Regions from separate parts of the Serratia entomophila genome, predicted to be linked through region 3. Evidence: predicted binding sites of a transcription regulator. Region 3 holds the regulator's gene; each other region holds the start of a gene.
The links. Region 3 encodes PurR, which represses purine synthesis genes. Its sites were predicted from a motif close to CANGCAAACGTTTGCNTG; they were not measured.
Positions count from the first base shown of each region.

Region 1: the regulator PurR is predicted to act here: its motif matches at 1,208-1,225, upstream of KHA73_RS08795 (amino acid aminotransferase).
Region 2: the regulator PurR is predicted to act here: its motif matches at 5,652-5,669, upstream of purE (5-(carboxyamino)imidazole ribonucleotide mutase).

Region 1 is NZ_CP082787.1:1,803,444-1,811,606, forward strand. It holds gene KHA73_RS08795 (amino acid aminotransferase) at 1-1,142, opposite strand, end outside; gene ompC (porin OmpC) at 1,389-2,513, opposite strand; gene asnS (asparagine--tRNA ligase) at 2,818-4,218, opposite strand; gene pncB (nicotinate phosphoribosyltransferase) at 4,415-5,620, opposite strand; gene KHA73_RS08815 (GGDEF domain-containing protein) at 5,875-7,575, opposite strand; gene pepN (aminopeptidase N) at 7,921-8,163, shown strand, end outside.
Region 2 is NZ_CP082787.1:1,177,040-1,185,202, forward strand. It holds gene ybbP (putative ABC transporter permease subunit YbbP) at 1-2,111, shown strand, start outside; gene KHA73_RS05655 (sugar porter family MFS transporter) at 2,506-3,912, shown strand; gene purK (5-(carboxyamino)imidazole ribonucleotide synthase) at 3,983-5,050, opposite strand; gene purE (5-(carboxyamino)imidazole ribonucleotide mutase) at 5,047-5,571, opposite strand; gene lpxH (UDP-2,3-diacylglucosamine diphosphatase) at 5,713-6,435, opposite strand; gene ppiB (peptidylprolyl isomerase B) at 6,446-6,940, opposite strand; gene cysS (cysteine--tRNA ligase) at 7,240-8,163, shown strand, end outside.
Region 3 is NZ_CP082787.1:2,272,118-2,280,280, forward strand. It holds gene KHA73_RS11160 (I78 family peptidase inhibitor) at 29-322, shown strand; gene cfa (cyclopropane fatty acyl phospholipid synthase) at 396-1,547, opposite strand; gene punC (purine nucleoside transporter PunC) at 1,889-3,103, opposite strand; gene punR (DNA-binding transcriptional activator PunR) at 3,227-4,171, shown strand; gene purR (HTH-type transcriptional repressor PurR) at 4,168-5,193, opposite strand; gene cydH (cytochrome bd-I oxidase subunit CydH) at 5,518-5,607, shown strand; gene KHA73_RS11190 (C40 family peptidase) at 5,751-6,569, opposite strand; gene KHA73_RS11195 (Grx4 family monothiol glutaredoxin) at 6,985-7,332, shown strand; gene rnt (ribonuclease T) at 7,402-8,085, opposite strand; gene gloA (lactoylglutathione lyase) at 8,163-8,163, opposite strand, start outside.

The DNA of each region.
Region 1 (8,163 bases), 470 kb from region 3:
GTCATGCCGGCAACGTTAACGCGGCCGGAGTTGACGGCGTAAACGCCAAACTCGTCACGCAGGCGCAGCACCTGTTCTTTGGTCAGGCCGCTGAATGAGAACATGCCGTTCTGGTTGATGATGAAACCGAAGTCCTGCTGCGCGCCTTTCTCCTGCAGGGTATTCACAAACAGCTGACGCATGCGGTGGATGCGTTGGCGCATATCGGTCAGCTCTTGTTCCCACAGCGCGCGCAGCGCGTCGTTGCCGAGGATGGTGGCGACCACCGCCGCACCGTGGGACGGCGGGTTGGAGTAGTTGGCGCGAATTGCCGCTTTCACCTGGCTGAAGGCGCGATCGGCGGTTTCAGCGTCGGCGGCCACGATGGTGCAGGCGCCAACGCGTTCATTGTACAGGCCGAAGTTTTTCGAGTAGGAGCTGGCGACGATCAGTTCCTGATGCTTGGCGGCAAAAATGCGCAGGCCTTCGGCATCTTCTTCCAGGCCTTTGGCGAACCCCTGGTAGGCGAAGTCGAACAGCGGCAGCCAGCCGTTGGCTGCGGACAGCTCGGCCAGTTGGGCCCACTGTTCGGCGGTAGGATCGATGCCGGTCGGGTTATGGCAGCAGCCGTGGAACAGCACCACGTCGCCGGCCTGCGCCTGTTTCAGGCTATTGAGCAAGCCGTCGAAGTCCAACGCGTGGTTGGCGGCGTCATAGTAGGCGTATTCCAGCACTTCCAGGCCTACCGCGCCGAAGACGTTTTTATGATTCGGCCAGCTTGGGTTGCTGATCCAGATGCGCTTGGCGCTGGTTTGGTTGGCGATAAAGTCAGCCGCTACACGCAGGCCGCCGGTGCCACCGGGCGTTTGCGCGGTGCGCGCACGCTTGTCGGCGATGATCGGGCTTTGCTTGCCGAACAGCAGCTCTTGCGTGCAGCTGGCGAACGCCGGAATGCCTTCAATGCCGAGGTAGTTTTTGGTGGTCTCATTTTCCAGCAGATACTGCTCAGCCTTTTTCACGCTGGTCAGTACCGGGGTTTTACCGGTTTCGTCTTTATAAACGCCGATACCCAAATTGATTTTGTCAGGGCGGGCGTCCGCGCGGAAAATGTCGGTCAGGCCCAGGATCGGGTCGGCAGGTGCAGCAGTGATTTTTTCAAACATGTCAGGTGCTTCCAAATCTCGGAGTTAAGCAGACAGAGGCATCAGGGTAGCGCCAGTTATGGGCTTTGCCAACCGTTTGCGACAAAAACACCGCGATGTTGTGAAGGGGGCAGGTTAGGCAGAAAAAATGGCGGGGAAGGGCAAATCGGCAGGATAAAAATTCACGGATGGCGCACAAACAAAAACAGGGCCGAAGCCCTGTTTTTTTAACTTATCCGACGGTGAACCGCCGTTAAGCGCGACAACTTAGAACTGGTAAACCAGGCCTACACCAACGATGTCGTCGGTAGCGGTGCCGGTGGCTTTGGTGAATTCGTTGTCGTCCAGCAGGTTGATTTTGTAATCAACGTAGGTGGACATGTTTTTGTTGAAGTAGTAGGTAGTACCAACAGAAACGTATTTAACCAGGTCCTGGTCAGAACCCACGCCTGGGACGTTCAGGTTCTTGCCTTTAGACTGCAGGTAAGACACTTCTGGACGCAGACCGAAGTCGAACTGGTACTGAGCGGTCACTTCGAAGTTCTGAGTTTTGCTGGCGAAGCCGCCACAGTTTTCGGTCGCATCACAGGTAGCCGTGAAGTTGCCGCCGCCGAATGGAGTCATGTTGCGGGTTTCGGCATACATGGCCGCCAGGTAAACGTTGTTGGCGTCGTATTTCGCGCCTACGGTCCAGGCATCAGCCTTGTCGCCGCGCTCGTTGGAACGCAGTTTTTGATCGTCGGTACGGTTGGATGACGCGTATGCAGCACCGAAGCTTACGCCTTCGCCGATGTCATAAGTAGAGGAGATGCCCCAACCGTCGCCGTTTTGTTTCTTAACGTCACGACCGTCGTTCTGGTTTTTACCCTGGTATTGCAGGGCGAAGTTCAGACCGTCAACCAGACCGAAGAAGTTGTTGTTACGGTAGGTCGCAACGCCGTTGGTACGGCCGGTCATGAAGTTGTCGGTGTAGGTGTAAGTGTCGCCACCGAACTCTGGCAGCATATCGGTCCAGCCTTCCACGTCGTACAGTACGCCGTAGTTACGGCCGTAGTCGAATGAGCCGTAGTCAGCGAATTTCAAACCAGCGAAGCCCAGACGAGTCTTGGTGCCTTCGGTGCCCTGAGATTCAGCGTGGTTAGCCTGAACGTTGTATTCCCACTGGCCGTAACCGGTCAGTTGGTCGGTAATCTGAGTTTCACCTTTGAAGCCGAAACGAACGTAGGTCTGATCGCCATCATTGCCTTTGTCGTCTGAGAAGTAGTGCAGGCCGTCAACTTTACCGTACAGATCCAGCTTGTTGCCGTCTTTGTTATAGATCTCAGCTGCGTTTGCCGCACCAGCAGCCAACAGAGCCGGGATTACCACTGCAAGAATGTTGCGCTTCATCATTATTAATTACCCTCATTGGTGTTATTCGGACACCTTTGCCACTGCCGCCAATAATTCTTTTGAACTATTGTTGATAGATTGGTGTCGTCCTGTGTCTGAACGCAGTGTTCCATTCGCAGGCGGGTTAATCTAGAACGAAAATGCTACGAATGTCCTAATGAGGTTTCAAAAAGAAAATATGTGTTACAAAATGTAATATTAAGGGAACTTTGTGACGCAGGTCAATAATAAAAAATGCGAAAGGCCAGCAGAGCTGGCCTTTGTTTTGTAACAAAATCGTATGGAAACTGTTTAAACCTATTAATTAGAAGCTTGCATTGCGTGGCGTTCGCGGGAACGGGATCACGTCACGCACGTTTTGCACACCGGTGACATAGGCGATTAAACGTTCAAAGCCCAAACCGAAACCGGCGTGAGGCACGGTGCCGTAACGGCGCAGGTCACGATACCACCAGTAGTCTTCTTTATTCAGGCCCATGGCTTCCAAACGCTGATCCAACACGTCCAGGCGTTCTTCACGCTGTGCGCCGCCGATGATTTCACCGATACCCGGCGCCAGCACGTCCATCGCCGCGACGGTTTTGCCGTCGTCGTTCATGCGCATATAGAAGGCTTTGATGTCTTTCGGGTAGTTTTTCACCACTACCGGCGCTTTGAAGTGTTTCTCCGCCAGATAGCGCTCGTGCTCGGAGGACAGATCGATGCCCCAGGAAACCGGGTTTTCGAACTTCTGGCCGGAGGCGATCAGAATTTCCACCGCTTCGGTGTAGTCAACCTGGGCAAAGTCGGAGGAGACAAAACGCTTCAGGCGATCGATGGCGTCTTTATCTACGCGTTCGGCGAAGAACTGCATGTCATCCATGCGCTCGTTCAGCACCGCCTGGAACACATACTTCAGCATTTTCTCCGCCAGCTCAGCAATGTCTGCCAGCGTGGCGAAGGCCACTTCCGGTTCGATCATCCAGAACTCCGCCAGATGGCGGCTGGTGTTGGAGTTTTCGGCGCGGAAGGTCGGGCCAAAGGTGTAGATTTTTGACAGCGCGCAGGCGTAGGTTTCGCCGTTCAGCTGGCCGGATACGGTGAGGAACGCCTCTTTACCGAAGAAGTCTTCGCTGAAGTCGACGGCGCCTTTATCGGTGCGCGGCAGGTTTTCCAGATCCAGCGTGGAAACGCGGAACATTTCGCCGGCGCCTTCGGTATCAGAGGCGGTGATCAGCGGGGTGGATACCCAGAAGAAGCCGTTCTCGTGATAGAAGCGGTGAATGGCCTGCGCCAGCGTATGGCGCACGCGCGCCACGGCGCCGATCAGGTTGGTGCGCGGACGCAGGTGCGCCACTTCACGCAGGTACTCGATGCTGTGGCGCTTGGCCGCCATCGGGTAGGTGTCCGGATCGTCAACCCAGCCGACCACCTTGATGGCGGTTGCCTGCAGTTCGTAACTTTGGCCTTCGCCCGGGGAGGCGACAACCTTGCCGGTCACTTCAACCGAGCAGCCGGTGGTCAGGTGCAGCACTTCATCCTGATAATTCGGCAGAGAATTATTAACGACGGCCTGTAACGGATCAAAGCAGGAACCGTCATAGACGGCCAGGAAGGAGATACCAGCTTTAGAATCTCTCCGGGTACGTACCCAGCCGCGCACGGTGACTTCACTGTCAACCGCAGCACGACCTTGCAGTACGTCGACTACAGGCACTACGCTCATAGATTTCTCTCTTTATATTTGGTTTAGAAATAGCTTACAACCCAAGAATATGGGGATGCTTGCTATGTTACTTGCCGCGGTGCAGAGCACAAGCAGAAATCGCCAGATTGGCGCAACATTTCTCGGGGGCGGGCCGATTGAACAAAGAAAAAGCCGGGCGATGTTCGCACCGGCTTTCTTTATATATAAGGAAGCGTCAGCTGGCTTTTTTCACCAGCGGCAGATCGAAGGCTTTACGCAGGGCTTTCACGAAGGCCTGATCCTGGCAGATGGTTTTGCCCGGGCTGTCGGAAAGCTTGGCGACCGGTTTACCCTTGCACTCCACCAGTTTGATCACGATATTCAGCGGCTTGACGCCCGGAATATCACAGGTCAGGCGGGTGCCGATGCCGAACACCAGGTTGATGCGCTGGTAGAAATGGCGGTACAGCGCCAGCGCCTTGTCCAGATCCAGGTTATCCGAGAACACCAGGGTTTTGCTCATTGGGTCGATGCCCAGTTTTTGATAGTGGGCGATGGCTTTCTCGCCCCACTCGAACGGATCGCCCGAGTCGTGGCGCAGCCCCTGATAGCGTTGGGCGAACTGCGGGCTAAAATCACGCAGGAAGGCATCCATGGTGATGCAGTCGGTCAACGCGATGCCGAGCTGGTTCGGGTATTCGTCCAGCCAGGCCTGCAGCGCCGCGCGCTGGCTGTTGGCCAACACCGGGCTAATTTGCTGGTGGGCCTGAAACCACTCGTGCGCCTGGGTGCCGACCGGCGCCAGATCCAATTGGTAGGCCAGATCGTAATTGCTGGTGCCGACCAGATAAGGGAACTCCGCCTTCAGAGTGCTGACGATCGCCTGCTGCACGCCCTGCGAGAAGCGGCGGCGGGTGCCGAAGTCCATCAGCTTGAAGCGCGAGATATCCAGATCGCCGGCCAGGGCCCTGAACTGTTCCAGTTTGCTGCGCAGGTGGGCGACCGCCTGCGCCGGGGTGACCTCCGGCGAGCGGTGGCGGTGCACCACCTCGCTAATCACCGCCAGCAGCGGAACTTCCCACATGATCACCTCGCGCCACGGCCCGGCGATGCGGATCTGCAGCCTGCCGTCGCGGTTGTCGATGTTCACCTGCTGCGGATCGTAGCGAAATTCCCGCAGCCAGCTCAGGTAGTCCTGGCGGAAGAAGGGCAGCCCGGAGAGATAATTGAACTCAGCATCGGTCAGCGCCAACTGGCTCATCAGCGCGACCTGCGCGCGGATCTCATCGGCATATTCGCCCAGCAGTTCATCGCCGCGGCAACGGAATTCCGCCGCAACGCTGATTGCGGGATAGCGATGGAACACTGCTTGCTGCATATGAAGCTTATAGGCGTCAGTATCAAGCAGTGATGTCAAAATCGGGGAGGCGTATTGAGTCATAGCGCGTTACAGCATCCTCGTCAGGCGCGTGTCCAAATCCGGATAATCATAAAAAGTGGGGGGAGTATACCCGGATTATCCTGTTATTGAAGCTGCATCACACCACAAATTACCGGAGCGGGTCGAGGATTAAACGTGCGTTTATGGCGGCTTGCTGTTTAAAGCGCGGCAGAAATGCCAGATAAGCCTGTAAGGTGAATGACTTAGCCTAATTAGTCATAAAAATTATAATGTTAATTATTTTAAACAGCAATTCAGATAAAACCGCCCAGGGTGTGGATGCTGACCCGGTTCTTGCCGTTTTTCTTGCAAAAATAGAGTGCCTCGTCCGCCCGTTTGATCGCCCCCTGCAGCGCTGGGAAAGCCTGAACCTGGGCGATACCGCAGCTGGTGGTGAATTGCACTTGCTGCCCGTCGGCCAGCGTCAGGCTAAGGCGGTGCGTGCGCCGCCGCAGCTGTTCCATAATATCACGTGCATTGTCCAGCGTGCAGTTGCCCAGGATCACGGCGAACTCCTCGCCGCCGTAACGACAAAAAATGTCGCTGGCGCGAAAGGCCTGTTGCAACAGGCGGCCAAACGCCACCAACACCTGATCGCCGACGCCGTGGCCGTAGCTGTCATTGAGGTTTTTGAAGTTGTCGATGTCGATCAGGCAAAACGCCAACGGATAGGTGCCGGCGTTGAGCAGTTCGCACTCGAGGAAAAACTTGCGGCGATTATAGATGTTGGTGAGCGGATCGAGGAAAGAAGAGGCTTCCAGCTCTTGGATCAACAGCTGCTTTTCACTCTCCAGGGACACCTTGTCCAACTGATACCGCTTGAGTTGTTGAATGGCGTCGCTGATGGCGCTCAGCTCCTGGCCGTAAAACACATCGTTGCGATCGATGTTCATATTGCCGCGCGCCAGCCGCACAATATTATTATGCGTTTTAGTCAGCCAACGGCTGATGTTTGAGCTGAATACCAGCGAAGGCAGCAGGATAAGCAGCGCGATCAACCCGCCCAGTGAGATCATGCCGTCGATCAACGTTTGGCTGCCATAGATTTTTTGTCGGGAGGCAGTGATTTCCATTTCGAAACTGCGCTGATACAGCTGCTGCGAAAGCGTGCTCAGGTCGTTGACATATTGATAGATAAAATCCGCCGGGTAGGACATATGGGTGTCGATCGCGGTATACAGCCCTTCGGTGATGTGTTTCAGCTGGTCGCTGGAAACCTGTTTGAGCAACGCGTTGATGATGGCGGTAGTTTGCGGGTCGTCATAGGTGAACTTCATAAAGATCAGCCGGGTACTCAGCGCATTCAGCACCCCGGTGAGCTGGATTGATTTCAGATAGGCGTTTTTGCGATACAGCGGGTTGAGATTGACGTCAATAATCTGATCGGTCAGTTCGGTCAGGGACATATTCAGCCGATTGTTTAGCCGAATGGCCTCGAGGAACATAAACGAGTCGCTGTCCACCATGCGGGTATCATGGGTATAGCGGTAATAGTTTTTGCTGGCTTGCGAAATATAGTAGGCGCTATTGATGTTGAACAGGTTGGCGTTGGCGTCGTTGGCCCGCGAGAGCTGCAGATTATCGTTGTCCAGCAGCTGTTCCATCAGCCCGATCATCGACAGCACGGCGATTTTTTGCTGCACGCCGAGCTGCAGCGAGGTACTGCCCTCGAGATGAGGCCGAATCAGGGCGATTTTATCGCGCGCCAGCCGATCGGCCGCCTGACACTGCGCCCGGGTAATTTGCGGGTTGATCAGGCTAAGACGCTTTAGCCGGTGCGCCTGCAACGATGCCTGGAAGGCTTCGGAAATTTCTTTGGCGCGGTTGATCTTGTACAGCGTCAGCCGGTTTTCGCGATAGTCTGCGTGGGCATCGAACAGCTCATCGGCAATAAAGATGGCGAACGACGACATCAAGCAAAAGGTAAAGAAATAGATAAAGTATTTAACTTTCATATTGGCGAACGTCCCTGAGCCTGATAGACCAATTATATCATCGTGCTTCCCGCACTGTCTTAAGTATGCCCCTGGCGCCAGGGCACATTGGGAAGGGAAGTTTAGCATTAAATGCTGATTTTCATTCACCCGGTGGTCAGGAGGGCTGGCGGGACGGGCCGGTTTACGATGCACCTCTGATTTCTCGGCTGCGGCGGCTTGCCATCTCTGGGTTTTTTACGCAGCTGTGATACAGTTTATTTACAATCGGGCTCATCGGTTAAACCGCGCAGCGGCGCCGCTATTGGCGCGCGTGGGCGATGACGGCCTGGCACCTATAATTCACTGAGACGTCGAAGGGTTTCTATGACACCACAGCCACAGGCGAAGTATCGCCACGATTATCGCGCGCCGGATTATACCATCACCGACATCGATCTGGATTTCGATCTGGACGCAGAGACCACCCGGGTTACCGCTGTCAGTAAAATTAAACGTCAGGGCGCCGCCGGTTCAGTGCTGGCGCTGAATGGCGAAGACCTGACGCTGGTTAGCATCCTGGTCGATGGCCAGGCGTGGAGCGCTTACCGCTTGCAGGATAACCAACTG
Region 2 (8,163 bases), 1.1 Mb from region 3:
TGTACGGCAAGCTGGAAACGCGCCCGGCCAACGCCAAACCTGAGCCGGGATCCGTGCTGGTGGCGCCGCGTCTGCTGGCGCTGCTCAACGTCAAGATCGGGGATATGCTTGAGGTCGGCGACACCCGCCTGCGCATCGCCGGGGAGATCGTTCAGGAGCCGGATTCCGGCTTCAACCCGTTCCAGACCGCGCCGCGCATCATGATCAACCTGGCGGACGTCGATAAAACCGGCGCGGTGCAGCCGGGCAGCCATTTGACCTATCGCTACATGTTCGCCGGTGCGCCGCAGGATATCGAACGCTACGAAGAGCGCCTGACGCCGCAGCTGACGCCGGATCAGCGCTGGTTTGGTCTGCAAGAGTCCGGCAGCGCGCTGGGCAAATCGCTGCAGCGTTCCCAGCAGTTCTTGCTGTTGTCGGCATTATTGACGTTGCTGCTGTCGATCGCCGCCGTGGCGGTGGCGATGAGCCACTACTGCCGCAGCCGCTATGATCTGATCGCGGTGCTGAAAACGCTGGGGGCAGGGCGCGGGGCGCTACGCAGGCTGATCGTCGGCCAGTGGCTGGCGGTGATGCTGTTGGCGGCGGTGTGCGGCGGGGCGATCGGGCTGGCGTTCGAGGCGCTGCTGATCCGCCTGCTGGCGCCGGTGCTGCCGGCGGCGCTGCCTGCGGCCGGCGCCTGGCCATGGCTGTGGGCGCTGGGCGCGCTGGTGATGATTTCGCTGCTGGTCGGTCTGCGGCCGTATCGGCAACTGCTGGCTACTCAGCCGCTGCGGGTATTGCGCCGCGACGTGGTGGCCAACGTCTGGCCGCTGCGTTATTTCCTGCCGGCGACGGCGGTGATTGTGGTGGCGCTGCTGACCGCGCTGATGGGGGCCAGTACGCTACTGTGGGCCATTCTGGCCGGCATCCTGGTGCTGGCGCTGCTGCTGGGCGGCATTGGCTGGGGCAGCCTGCTGCTGCTGCGCCGCATCAGGCTGAAGAGCCTGGCACTGCGGCTGGCGGTCAACCGCCTGCTGCACCAGCCGTGGGTCACCGTCAGCCAGCTGGCGGCGTTCTCTCTGTCGTTCATGCTGCTGGCGCTGTTGCTGGTGCTGCGCGGTGACCTGCTGGAGCGCTGGCAACAGCAGCTGCCGCCGGACAGCCCGAACTATTTCCTGCTGAATATGACCGAGGCCCAGGTGCCGCAGGTGCAGAGCTTCCTGCAGCAGCATCGAATCAAGCCGGAGACCTATTACCCGATCGTGCGGGTGCGCCTGACCGAGATCAACCAGCAGGTGGCCACCGAGCGGGTGCATGAGGACGATCCGGGCGGCGAGGCGGTCAACCGCGAGCTGAACCTGACCTGGCTGGCGCAGCTGCCGGATCATAACCCGCTGGTGGCGGGCAGTTGGCCGCCGAAGGCCGGCGAGGTGTCGATGGACCAAGGCATCGCCGGGCGCCTGAAGATCTCGCTGGGCGACACCCTGACCTTCAGCGGCGATACCCAATCCTTCAGCGCTAAAGTCACCAGCCTGAGGCAGGTGGACTGGGAAAGCCTGAAGCCGAACTTCTACTTTATCTTCCCGCCGGGCGCGCTGGACGGCCAGCCGCAAACCTGGCTGACCAGCTTCCGTTACGACGGCGACGGCCAGATGCTGACCCAGCTGAATCGCCAGTTCCCGACGCTCAGCCTGCTGGATATCGGCTCGATCCTGAAACAGGTCGGCGGCGTGCTGCAGCAGGTCAGCCGCGCGCTGGAGGTGATGGTGGTGCTGGTGGTGCTGTGCGGCGGTCTGTTGCTGATGGCGCAGGTGCAGGTCGGCATGCGGCAGCGGCGGCAGGAGCTGGTGGTGTACCGCACGTTGGGCGCCGGCAAGCGGCTGCTGCGCAGCACGCTGTGGTGCGAGTTCGCTTTGCTGGGGCTGGTGGCGGGCGTTGCGGCGGCGGTCGGCGCGGAAGCGGCGCTGTGGCTGCTGCAAAGCCGGGTGTTCGACTTCCCCTGGGCGCCGACGCCGGTGCTGTGGTGGGCGTTGCCGCTGTTCAGCGCGCTGTTGCTGTCGCTGTGCGGCGGCTGGCTCGGCGTGCGCCTGCTGCGTGGGCAAGCGTTGTTCCGCAGCTACGACGGGTAATTCGCCGCCAGCGGTGATCCGGCCCGTCACCGGGGCCGGATCCGCTTCCGATCTTCTTTCCGCTTTACCGTCGCGAGGCACCCCTGATTAACGCTCTCCCTGTCGCTGCTTTTGATTGCCAGTGAAATCGCTTACAAATTTTATGATGATCAGCTGAGGGAACGTTTAATTGCACGGCGTTAATGTTCTGCGTGTTTTATTTTTAAAGTGACGACAATAGAATAAGCGACATTTTATTAGCGGGTTACGAATTTTTTTAGCCGGTGCGGCGTTTTTCTTGCAATACAAAAATAATGTAACCGTTTCCACTAATGTGATCGCACTCACTTACCGTCAACGGATTGCCTCCTATCATGGCGCTAACTGATGAACGTTACCTATTATTGGAGGCTGTATGAGTGCTACCGCCAAAGCGGCGCCGGCTGCAAAAAGCCAGGATAATGCCGGTATGACTTTTTTCGTCTGTTTTCTGGCTGCGTTAGCCGGGTTGCTGTTTGGCCTGGATATCGGCGTGATTGCGGGCGCTCTGCCGTTTATTACCGAGTCGTTTAATATCACCAGTTCCCAGCAGGAGTGGGTGGTCAGTTCAATGATGTTTGGGGCGGCGGTCGGCGCGGTCGGCAGTGGCTGGATGAACTTCCGCCTGGGGCGCAAATACAGCCTGATGATCGGCGCGATCCTGTTTGTGGCGGGGTCGCTGTGTTCGGCGTTCGCGCCCGACGTGGAAATACTGATCGTTTCCCGCGTGTTGCTGGGGTTGGCGGTGGGCATTGCTTCTTATACGGCGCCGATTTATCTGTCTGAAATTGCGCCGGAGAAAATTCGCGGCAGCATGATTTCCATGTATCAACTGATGATCACCATCGGCATTTTGGCGGCTTATTTGTCAGACACCGCCTTCAGCTACACCGGCGCCTGGCGCTGGATGCTGGGGGTCATCACCATTCCCGCCGGGCTGCTGTTGGTCGGCGTGTTTTTCCTGCCGGACAGCCCGCGCTGGCTGGCCTCGCGCAACCGCCATGAACAGGCGCGGCAGGTGCTGGAAAAGCTGCGCGACAGCAGTGCGCAGGCGCAGCATGAACTGAACGAAATTCGCGAAAGCCTCAAGCTGAAGCAGAGCGGCTGGGCGCTGTTCAAAGACAATAAAAACTTTCGCCGCGCGGTGTTCCTTGGCGTTCTGTTGCAGGTGATGCAGCAGTTCACCGGCATGAACGTCACCATGTATTACGCGCCGAAAATATTCGGTCTGGCGGGTTTTGCCAGCACCGAGCAGCAGATGTGGGGGACGGTGATTGTCGGGTTGGTCAACGTGCTGGCCACCTTTATCGCGATTGGTCTGGTTGACCGCTGGGGCCGTAAGCCGACGCTGATCCTCGGTTTTATCGTGATGGCGGTCGGTATGGGCGCGCTGGGGAGCATGATGAGCCTCGGCATGAGTACGCCGGCGATGCAATACTTCGCTGTCATTATGCTGCTGATGTTTATCGTGGGTTTCGCCATGAGCGCCGGCCCGCTGATCTGGGTGCTGTGCTCGGAGATCCAGCCGCTGAAAGGCCGCGATTTCGGCATTACCTGTTCTACCGCCACCAACTGGATCGCCAACATGATCGTCGGGGCGACCTTCCTGACCATGCTGAATTCGTTGGGCAGCGCCTACACCTTCTGGGTTTACGCGGCGCTCAACGTGCTGTTTATCTTCATCACGCTGGCGCTGATCCCGGAAACCAAAAATATCTCGCTGGAACATATCGAACGCAACCTGATGGCCGGCAAACCGCTGCGTAAAATCGGCTCGCGTTAATCTCTGCGGCAACAAAAAAGGGTGCAGTTCAAAAGTGAACTGCACCCTTTTTGTGTTATCGGCGGTAGGCTTAAACCAGCTTCTGCTGCGCCCAGGCCAGGCCGCTTTGGTATTCACCCGGCAGCAGCGGCGCCAGTTCCCGCAGCGCCTGTTGCAGGGCGGCCGCGCTCGGATCGTTGAGGTTCAGGTGGCCAACCTTGCGGCCCGCACGCACCTCTTTCTCGTACCAGTGCAGGTGCACCAGCGGCAGCGCCAGCCACTGCTGATTCACCGCCGTGCCGATCAGGTTAACCATCACCGACGGGGTGCTCACCACCGGCTTCGGCAGCGGCAGCGCGAGAATGGCGCGCAGATGCAGCTCAAACTGGCTGATGGAGGCGCCATTTTGCGTCCAGTGGCCGCTGTTGTGCACCCGTGGGGCCAGCTCGTTAATCAGCAGACGATCGCCGACAATAAAGCACTCCATCGCCATCACGCCGACGTAGTTCAGCTCGTTCAGGATCGCCGCCAACATCTGTTCGGCCTGCTGCTGCAGCGCCGCATTGGGCTGCGGCAACGCCACACTGGCGCGCAGGATGCCGTCTTCATGCAGGTTGTGGGTCAGCGGATAAAACACCGAGTGGCCGTCATGCCCGCGCGCGCCAACCAGCGACACTTCACCGGAGAAGTTGATGCCCTGCTCGACGATGCACTCACCGTAGGCGTCGGCCGGCAGCTCGGCTTCCTGGCCCGGGCGCAGGCGCCATTGGCCGCGGCCGTCGTAACCGCCGACGCGGCGTTTGACGATCGCCAGTTCGCCGAGGGTGGCGAACACCTGCGGCCATTCGGCGGCGCCGGCCAGCAGCTGCCAGGGGGCGGTAGCCAGGCCGAGCTGATCGAGCAACTGTTTTTGCGTCAGGCGATCGGCCAGGCGCGGGAAGATGTCGCGGTTAACGAAGCTGCTGTGGATCGCCAGTTCGCGGGTTAGCGCGGTTTCTGGCCAGCGTTCGATTTCGGCGGTGATAACGCTGTTTTGGTAGGGCACGGCTTCCGGCTCGGCGTCGAGGCCGACCGGATAGACGGCGATGCCCAATGGTTCGCCGGCCTGGCGCAGCATGCGCCCCAGCTGGCCGTTACCCAGTACGCAAACCGGCTTCATGCTTCCTCCCGCGGATCCGGGTTATTCAGCACTTCTTCGGTCTGCGCGCGGCGCCAGTCCGCCAGCCGCTGCGCCAGCGCGGCGTCGTGCAACGCCAGGATCTGCGCCGCCAGCAGGCCGGCGTTGGCCGCGCCGGCTTTGCCGATCGCCAGGGTGCCGACCGGGATGCCGCGCGGCATCTGCACGATGGAATACAGGCTGTCGACGCCGCTCAACGCGGCGCTTTGCACCGGCACACCCAGCACCGGAACCAGGGTTTTCGCCGCCAGCATGCCCGGCAGGTGCGCAGCGCCGCCCGCACCGGCGATGATCACGTCAAAACCGTTGGCGCCGGCCTGTTCGGCGAAGCTGAACAGCTTGTCTGGCGTGCGATGAGCGGAAACGACTTCGACATGAAACGGGACATCGAGCATGGTCAGGACTTCGGCCGCGAACGCCATGGTGGCCCAGTCACTTTTCGATCCCATTACAATTGCGATTTTAACCTCAGCGTGGGTGGCTGAAGCGGCGTTGGCTCCCATGGGTGTAAGGCTCCTGTGATTATGCAAGCGTCGGCCGCAGGGGCCGAATGAGGGCGTAGAGCATACCATGAGCGCGCGGCGAGGAAAACGGTTGCGTCGCCGGTTTTCGCCGTCGAAATCGCGAATTTTTTACGTGGCGGGTCAGAACGGGAACTGGATCAGCTCGACGGCGTCTGCGCTGACTTTGATCATCGAACCTTCAACGTGCCAGGCGCCCAACACCGCGCGCTGGGCCTCGCCGTCGTTGAGGCTCAGCCGGTGCACCGCCGGGCGATGGGTGTGGCCGTGGATCATCCAGTGCACGCCGTGGCGCTGCATCGCGCGCTCAACCGCCTGCGGGTTGACGTCCATGATGGCTTGCGGCTTGTACTGGTTGGTTTGCTGGCTGCGGGCGCGCATTTTGGCGGCGATCTTCAGCCGCCAGCGCAGCGGTAGGGCCAGAAACAGCTTTTGGATCAGCGGATTGTGCACCTTGCGACGGAACTTCTGATAAGCCTGATCGTCGGTGCAGAGGGTATCGCCGTGCAGGATCAGCACCCGGCGGCCGTACAGCTCAAGCACTTTTTCTTCCGGCAGCAGCTGCATGCCGCTGGCGCGGGCGAAGCGCTTGCCTAACAAAAAATCGCGGTTGCCGTGAATGAAGTAGCAGGGTACGCCTGCCTGTTGCAGCGCCTTCAGCGCCGCGGCGACTTCAGCGTGCAGCGGCTCGGGATCGTCATCGCCGATCCAGGCTTCAAACAGATCGCCGAGAATGTACAGCGCATCGGCGTGGACCGCTTCGCGCCGTAAAAAACGCAGAAAACCGGCAGTGATTGCCGGTTCCTGTGCGCACAAGTGCAAGTCTGCGATGAACAGCGTACTCATGCAGCCGCGATTACTCGCTGACGGTAACGCTGTTGATCACAACGTCTTCTACCGGAACGTCCTGGTGCATGCCGCTGCGGCCAGTTTTCACGCCTTTGATCTTGTTGACTACGTCCATGCCTTCAACCACTTCGGCAAATACGCAGTAGCCCCAACCCTGCGCGTTTTCGCCGCGGAAGTTCAGGAAGTCGTTGTCTGCCACGTTGATGAAGAACTGTGCGGTCGCGGAGTGCGGATCGTTGGTGCGCGCCATTGCCAGGGTGCCGATGGTGTTTTTCAGGCCGTTGTTGGCTTCGTTTTTGATGGTCGCGTTGGTGGCTTTCTGATTCATGCCAGGCTCAAAACCGCCGCCCTGGATCATGAAGCCATTGATAACACGGTGGAAGATGGTGTTGTCGTAGAAGCCTGCGCGGCAGTAGTTCAGGAAGTTTTCAACGGTAACCGGCGCTTTGTCAGCAAAAGTTTTGATAACGATGTCGCCGTGATTAGTGTGGAAAGTAACCATAGTTTTAGTCCTAACAAGATAAAGTGAGACGTCACGTAGAGCGGGTGAACATTCAGACCGACCTTATAACATATCTCCCAGACTGAGTCAGCAGGGGCTAAACCTGGCGCTGTGTGCGGCAAATTTTTTTGTTATAATATAACAGATTCACCGATCGCGAATTTTTCACCGTTTTCAATGGCCCAGCCCGGCAAAGCATGGCCTTAACCTTGCATTAGATCGGCCTTCGGGTTTCAATACGCTACTGGGTGAACAGCCTAATTACATTTTTGTTATCACGCACACCACGGAATGTCCCGATGCTAAAGATTTTTAATACCCTGAGTCGTCAAAAAGAGGAATTCAAACCCATTCATGCCGGTAAAGTTGGCATGTACGTGTGCGGGGTAACCATCTATGACCTGTGTCATATCGGCCACGGGCGTACCTTTGTCGCTTTCGACGTGGTGGCGCGCTACCTGCGCTATCTCGGCTATTCGCTGGACTATGTGCGCAACGTGACCGACGTGGACGACAAAATCATTCGCCGCGCGGCGGAAAACGGCGAAACCTGCGATCAACTGACCGAGCGCATGCTGGCGGAAATGCACGCCGACTTCGATTCGCTGCTGATTGAGCGCCCGGACCAAGAGCCGCGCGCCACCCAGCATATCGCCGAGATCATCGAGATCACCCAGCGCCTGATCGATCGCGATCACGCCTACGTGGCCAGCAACGGCGACGTGATGTTCTCGATCGACAGCGACCCGCAGTACGGCCTGCTGTCGCGCCAGGATCTGGACCAGCTGCAGGCCGGCGCGCGCGTTGAAATCGACGACGTGAAGCGCAACCCGATGGACTTCGTGCTATGGAAGATGTCCAAGCCGGGCGAACCGAGCTGGCAGTCGCCGTGGGGCGCAGGCCGCCCGGGCTGGCATATCGAGTGTTCCGCCATGAACTGCAAGCAGCTTGGCACCCATTTTGACATCCACGGCGGCGGTTCCGATCTGATGTTCCCGCACCACGAGAACGAGATAGCCCAGTCCAGCTGCGCGCACGACGGCCCGTACGTCAACTACTGGATGCACTCCGGCATGGTGATGATCGACAAAGAGAAGATGTCCAAATCGCTGGATAACTTCTTCACCATCCGCGACGTACTCAGCCATTACGACGCCGAGACGGTGCGTTACTTCCTGATGTCCGGCCACTATCGCAGCCAGCTGAACTACAGCGAAGAGAAC
Region 3 (8,163 bases):
CGCATCATAACCAGAGAGGAGCATACGCGTGAAGTTTTATGGGAAAACGTTAATGTTAACCGCGCTGCTGGCGCTCAGCGCCTGCAGCAGTTCACCGGAGAAGGGCGCTGATCCGCAGACGGCCGACGCGGACGATACCTGCGGCGCGTCGCAGTATCAGAGCTATGTCGGCAAACCGATGGCCTCGCTGGAGGGCCTGCAAATTGATGCCAAGGTTCGCGCCATTCCGTACAACTCGGCGGTGACCATGGACTTTAACCTGCGTCGCCTGAACTTCCTTGGCGACAGCGACGATAAAATCATTCGCGTTTATTGCGGTTGATGCGCAGTTTGCTGCCCGCAAAATAAAAATAGCCCCGGTTTAACGCCGGGGCTATTTTTTTACGCGGGGTCAATCAGCGGCTGACGCGGATACCGCCTTCGACGCCTTTCGGGCTGAATACCACCTGCCACAGCTGAATATCGCGCGCACGGAACGCGCCGGCGCAGGCGTTCAAATAATAGCTGAACATGCGTTCGAAACGTTCCGAATACCGCTGGGCCAGCTGCGGCCAGGCCTGTTTAAATCGTTCATACCAGGCCATCAGCGTGCGATCGTAATCGGCGCCGATATTGTGCCAGTCTTCCATCACGAAATGGCCTTCACTGGCTTCGGCAATATGGCTGACCGACGGCAGGCAACCATTCGGGAAGATATATTTGTTGATCCAGGGATCCACATTCATATCCGTCCGGTTGGAACCTATGGTGTGCAGCAGGAACAAACCGTCCGGTTTTAAATTGCGTTCGACCACCTTGAAATAGGTGCGGTAGTTTTTCGGACCAACGTGCTCGAACATGCCGACGGAAACGATGCGTTCAAACTGCTGATGCAAATCGCGGTAGTCCTGCAACAGAATTTCCACATCCAGCCCGGCGCAGCGTTGCTGCGCCAGCTTCTGCTGCTCGGCGGAAATGGTCACGCCCACCACCGAAACGCCGTAGTTTTTCGCCGCGTAGGCGGAAAGGCCGCCCCAGCCGCAGCCGATATCCAGCAGCCGCATGCCGGGTTTCAGCTGCAGTTTTTCGCAGATCATTTTCAGCTTGGCTTCCTGCGCCTGTTCCAGCGTAGTGGCGTCTTTCCAATAGCCGCAGGAATATTGCATATAAGGATCGAGCATCAGGGTAAAGAGATCGTTCCCCAGATCGTAATGTTCTTTGCCGACGATCCAGGCGCGCTTCTTCGACTGCAGATTGGTTAATCGCGCGGCGGCTATGCGCAGCGTATCTTTAAGATGGTGGGGGAGTTTCTTTTCCAGCCCGGCGCTGACCACGCGTTGAAAGAATATATCCAGCCGCTCGCACTCCCACCAGCCGTCCATATAACTTTCGCCCAGCCCCAAAGAACCTTCCTGCAGCACGCGTTTAAAAAAATCGGGGTTTTTAACCTGAATGTCGAAGGGGCGCGATCCGTTGATTTCAATACCGGCCATGCCGAGCATTTCATGAGCGATACGGTACCATTGGTTATCCTGAATGCTCAGATCTTCTATACACGATGAACTCATAGCTTCTCCATCACCTTCTTCTGACTGATGACCCGCAAGGAAAAAGCTTAGACAATTTCTGCGGGCGCATACGTTTACCGCGGAAAAATTACCCGCAGCGTCTGATATCCGACTATGAACAGAGGAAAATTTTAAGAAGGCTCCCAACGCAAAGGGCGCAGGATAAACACATCCTTAAAAAAGTGTGACGCCATACGCGTACACAATAGCTACTTGAGATATAGAGATTATAAGGTGTTACTTTAAAAGGTTGTTTTTGAGTATAGGCGTGCCGAGGCGCTTACTCAACCGTAAATCGCGCTCGGCAAAAATATTCTTTAAGTGACTATTAACCCAGGTAATTATGACGCCTGGTTAGCATGTTCCCGCGGCGCTTTCTGCTCCGCGTCGGCCGTTTTTCCCCGCTGCAGCCAATAGCCCAACGCGGCCAAAATCACCGTGGAAACCATCACCGTTACCGTCGCCAACAGCGGCTGGGCGATAAACGCCGAAACCAGCATGCTGGCGACAAAGCACAGGCCCAGCTGCAGGGTATTTTGCAGCGCCGCCGCCTTGCCGCTGCTTTCCGGGAACGGCGTCAGCGCATTGGCCACCATGATCGGGTAGCCGGCGCCGTTAACCAGTGCCATAACGCAAAACGGGATCAGCAAAGTGGTCAGGGTCGGTTCGGTTAGCGTCGCCACCAGATACAGCGCCACCATACTTATGCCGTAGGTTACCAACAGCCAGGGCAGCAGGGCTTTACCATTAATGCGTTTTAACGCGGCGCGGCAGCCATAGCCGCCGAGCAGGAAGGCCAGGGTTTGCGGCACATAACTCAGGCCGATATCATTCGGGCTGTAGCCCATGTCGCCAAGGATGAACGGCGAACCGGTCAGCCAGGCGAAAAAGCCGGCCGAGCAGGCGGCGAACATGGCGACGTTGCCGCTGAATACCGGCGACTTCAACAGCTGCCAGAAGCTGACGCCGCGGTTCTTTTCGGCGCTGGCCGCCGGTTGCGGTTTGGCATTTTCTTTCAGCAGCAGGGTCGGCAGCAGCAGCAGTACGGTGATGCCCAGCAGCACGGCGAAGATCGTCCGCCAGCTGCTATGGTTCAACAACCAGGCGCCCAGCAGCGGCGCCAGCGCCGGCGACAGCGCCACCAGCGGCATGATGGTGGCGAATACGCGGTTCGCCTTGCCGTCGCGGTAGCGATCGACCACCAACGCCTGCCAGGTCACCGCGGCGGAGCACACGCCGATCGCCTGAATAAAACGTAGCGACCACAGCTGCACGGCATTTTGCACCCATAGCATGCCGAGACAGCCGAGGGCGAACAGCGCCAGGCCGATCAGCAGCACCGGTTTACGGCCCAGGTGGTCGGAGAGCGGCCCCCACAGCAGTTGCGCAAAGGCGAAGCCGGCCAGGAAGATACTGAGGCTGGCGCTGATGGCGCCGGCGGAAATTTGCAGCTCTTCCCGCATGGCGCCGAAGGCGGGCAGGTACATGTCGGTCGCCAGATAACCCAGCATACTCAGGCCGGCGAGATAGAACATAAAGCCAAAGGAATTTCGCATGGTATTTCTCGTTAATATTTTGTTGTCGCAGGTTTTTAGCGCCGGCAAGTGTATCCGGCTGGATCTCTGCTTGTGAAACGGTAATATTTGCAAAGTGCTGTTAAAAAAATTGAAGGCAAGACAATGTGGTCTGAATACTCTCTGGAAGTGGTGGACGCAGTGGCGCGCACCGGCAGTTTCAGCGCGGCGGCGCAGGAGCTGCACCGGGTGCCGTCGGCGGTCAGCTATACGGTGCGCCAGCTGGAGCAGTGGCTGGCGGTGCCGCTGTTCGAGCGGCGCCATCGCGACGTGGAGCTGACGCCGGCCGGCGCGCTGTTTATCAAGGATGCGCGGGTTGTCATCAAAAAAATGCTCGACACCCGCCGGCAGTGCCAGCAGGTGGCCAACGGCTGGCGCGGCCAGCTGAACATCGCGGTGGACATCATCGTCAAACCGCAGCGCTGCCGCCAGCTGGTGCTGGACTTTTATCGGCACTTTCCCGACGTGGAACTGCAGGTTCAGCCGGAGGTATTCAACGGCGTGTGGGATGCGCTGGTCGATGGGCGGGCGGAGATGGCGATCGGTGCGACGCGCGCGGTGCCGGTCGGCGGCGGTTTTGCCTTCCGCGATATGGGGTATATGAACTGGCTGTGCGTGGCCAGCCCAGGGCACCCGCTGGCGCAGTTGGCCGGCCCGCTGCATGACGACCAGCTGCGGCCCTATCCCTCGCTGTGCCTGGAAGATACCTCGCGCAACCTGCCGAAGCGCGTAACCTGGACGCTGGATAACCAGCGGCGGCTGGTGGTGCCGGATTGGGTTTCGGCGCTGGATTGCCTGTGCGCCGGGCTGTGCGTCGGCATGATGCCGGCCCACCGGGTTTTGCCGTTGGTGCAGCGGGGCGAACTGGTGGCGCTGCAGCTGCAGCAGCCGTTTCCCGCCAGCCCCTGCTGCCTGACCTGGCAGCAGGATAAACCCTCACCGGCGATGGCCTGGCTGCTGGAATATCTGGGGGACAGTGAAACCCTGAACCAAGAGTGGCTGGGTGAAACGCTGCCGGAAGCCGCGCGGGCTCCCGGCAGCGGCGATTAGCGGCGGTAGTCGATGAACGGACCGTCGGCGACCGAACGGCGCTCGATCAGCTTCGGATGCACCTCTATCACCTGCGACTCTTCGCGCTTGCTGATGATGCGATCCAGCAGCATGGTGAAGGCCATTTCGCCCAAACGCTCCTTGGGCTGGTGGATAGTGGTCAGCGCCGGGGTGAAGTAGCGGGCGTTGCGCACGTTGTCGTAGCCGATCACCGAAATATCCTGCGGCACCCGCAGGCCCAATTCGTCGGCGGCGCAGATGGCGCCCATCGCCATGATGTCGCCGCCGCAGAACACCGCGGTCGGGCGCTGTTTTTGCGACAGGATCTGATGCATCGCCTTGTAACCGGATTCCGGTTCGAAGTCGCCCTGGACTATCCATTCGTCGCGCACCTCGATATTGGCTTCCTGCATCGCCTTCAGGAAGCCCTGATGGCGGCCGCCGCCGGTGTTGCGCGCCAGCTGGCCGGGAATGGCGCCGATATCGCGATGGCCGCGTTCGATCAGATAACGGCCGGCCAGGTAGCCGCCTTCGAAGGCGTTATCGATGATGGTGTCGGTAAAGTCACCGCGCGCCGCGCCCCAGTCCATCACCACCATTGGGATATTGCGGTAGTCTTCCAGCATGCCCAGCAGTTGGTCCGGGTATTCCGAGCACATCACCAGCAGCCCGTCGACGCGTTTTTGCGCCAGCATCGCCAGGTAGGCGCGCTGCTTGTCCAGGTTGTTGTGCGAGTTGCACAGGATCAGCGTATAGCCCTTGCTGTAGCAGCTGTTTTCCACCGCCTCAATCACTTCGGCAAAGTAGGGCGCCTCGCTCGAGGTGGCCAGCAGGCCGATCGACTTGGTGTGATTGACCTTCAGGCTGCGCGCTACGGCGCTCGGTGAGTAATGCAGTTCTTTGATTGCGGCCCACACGGCCGCTTTGGTCTCTTCGGCGACGAAACGAGTCTTATTGATGACGTGCGAAACGGTGGTGGTGGAAACGCCAGCGCGTTTGGCCACATCTTTAATCGTTGCCATGTAAGAAATGACTCCTGAACTTACATGTTGCAGCATGTAAGTGTGATGTTAATCGTTTGCCTGCGTAGATCCTCCTCCAGAGAAGCGAAAACTGAGTTTTTAGTGTATTGAAGTCGTCAGCGCTTGGTCAGGAGGGGCATTGTTGCCGGTACGCAGTTGTGAACTGCGAATTTTGTCGCATATTGAGCAAAAGGGGAAGAGGTAATCGGTATTATAAACAGGGAAATGATAACAAGATTTTATTGGCGAACTGTGGGAAAATGATTTGACGTACTAATTGTGCGCCTTTTATCCTTGGGAAAGCCTATCTGAGAAGGAGTAGTAATGGATACCGATCTGAAGATGTCGCTGTTCACCACCCTGTGTGCGCTGGCCGTGATCATTGCCTTCAGCTTCACCGCCGCGTTGAACTGAATCCCCGGCATTAAAAAGGCGCAGCTTGCTGCGCCTCGTCGCTCTCCCCGGCGGTTATCCGCGTTTTTCTGCAGCACAGGTCCGGTACGCCAACGCCCGGAGGTTCTCCAGGCATTTCGGTCGCGTATCGCGCCAGCCTGGTATTAGCGGATGGTTTTCGGCGTCACTACCCGGCGGGCGCCGATGTAGTGGTTCTGCCAGTAGTCGTTGTCGAGCTGGCTGATGCGGATCTCTTCGCCGGTACGCGGAGACTGGATAAACTTGCCGTTGCCGAGGTAAACGCCGACATGATCGGCCACGCCGCGGTTGTTGATGCGGAAGAACACCAGGTCGCCGCTTTCCAGTTCGTTTTTCTTGATCGGCGCGGCGTCGCGCAGGTGATACATCTCATTGGCGGTGCGCGGCATCTTGATTTTTACCACGTCCTTATAGGCGTAATAAATCAGGCCGCTGCAGTCAAAGCCGGTGCGCGGCGAGCTGCCGCCCCAACGATAAGGCTTGCCCATCTGATCCATCAGCTTGGCCATGGCAGTTTGTTTGGCGTGCTGATAGCGTTTTTTATGCGCCGGGCTAAGCTTCAGCGGCTTATCATCGAGCACCAGTTTGGCGGTTGCCATACCGGCTTCGCGGTGGCGACCGTAGCCTTTTTTGTAGCCCTTTTTCGGTGGGGTGACTTTGATCTTGGCGATTTTCTGGGGTTTGGCTTTCGACTTGGCGCTGACAATCTTTTTAGCGGTTTTCTCGGGTTTGGCCTTGGCGATCTTGGTTTTTTTCTCGCTTGCCGTGACTTTGGCTTTTTTGCCGGCCTTTACCGCTTTCTTTTTTTTGCGGTCATCCGGCCGTGCTTCATTAACATGGCTCTTGCGCTGCTCGGCGGCAACACGCGCCTGTGGCGCAGCGTGCGCCAAATTGAAGAATAGCTGCGTAAATAACAGCACAAAAAGCGTAAGAATTAAACGCATGTCGATGTCACCAACCTTGGCCCCGAAACGGATATCGAAAGAGTCACAGTATTCCCGAATTTCGCCATATAAAACAGCGAAGAACTCATAAATGATAATCCATATTGTGAGAAAAAGTTAATAGCATTTTTTTTGGTTTAAAATCAACCTGTTGATGTATAAAAAAACATCACCTCGTTTCCGTGGATATTATAAAGCGGGCGGTTGGGCCGCCAAAATATATTAGTGAAATGGTCGGATTAAAAATGTTATTCTGAGCGTATGTTTTAACCGGAATGGCGTTGCCGGTGAAGCGCGATCGGCGGCGGGTGAATGCCCTTGCAAAAGATGGCGTTTTCTTGCGGCTGTTCCAGCCGCTACAATAGCCCGTGTGATGCATGTTGTAGCCATGAGATGTGGCCTGAGGAAGCAATAAATGACGACGACGATTGAAAAAATTCAGCACCAGATTGCTGAGAACCCGATTCTGCTGTACATGAAAGGCTCGCCAAAGCTGCCAAACTGCGGTTTTTCCGCACAGGCGGTTCAGGCGCTGTCCGCCTGTGGCGAGCGCTTTGCCTACGTTGATATTTTGCAAAACCCGGACATCCGCGCCGAGCTGCCTAAGTACGCCAACTGGCCGACGTTTCCACAGCTGTGGGTTGACGGCGAATTGGTCGGCGGCTGCGATATTATCATCGAGATGTATCAGCGCGGGGAACTGCAGCAGCTGATCAAAGAAACCGCAGAGAAATACAAAGAGCAGGAAGACCAACAGCCTTAATCGGCCGGCGGCTTGTTGCCATCGCATATCGGGCGGCGCCAGTGCAGACTGGGCCGCCCGATTTTTTTGTCAGTCGTCGAGGTCGCCGGCGGCCAGCGGCCAGCCGCCGAGGCGTTTCCAGCGGTTGACCAGCTCGCAAAACAGCAGGGCGGTTTGCTCGGTGTCGTACAGCGCCGAATGCGCCTGGCTGCTGTCAAATGGCATGCCGGCGGCGATACAGGCTTTCGCCAGCACCGTTTGGCCCAGCACCAGCCCGCTCAGCGCCGCGGTATCGAAGGTGGCGAACGGGTGGAACGGGTTGCGCTTCAGGCTGGCGCGCTCGGCGGCGGCCATCAGGAAGCTGTGATCGAAGTTGGCGTTGTGCGCCACGATAATGGCCCGGTTGCAGCCGCGATCCTTGATGCCTTTGCGCACCGCTTTGAAAATGGCGTGCAGCGCGTCATATTCGCTGACCGCGCCGCGCAGCGGGTTGTGCGGATCGATGCCGTTGAACGCCAGCGCCTCCGGTTGCAGGTTGGCGCCTTCAAAAGGCTCAACGTGAAAGTGCAGGGTTTCATCCCGCTGCAGCCAGCCGTCCTCGTCCATTTTCAGCGTGACGGCGGCAATTTCCAGCAACGCGTCGGTTTTGGCATTAAAACCGGCGGTTTCAATATCTATTACTACGGGATAAAACCCACGAAAACGACCACTCAGGGCGTTAAGATCACTTTTTTCGGCCATCAGTTTCTTATCTTCATCGAATGCAGCGCGCATTATGGCAAATTTTGCGCCCGGTTGCAGGCGCTTATCACGGGATAAAAAGAAGGGCGCCGCTGCGCCCTGGGGTAGCCT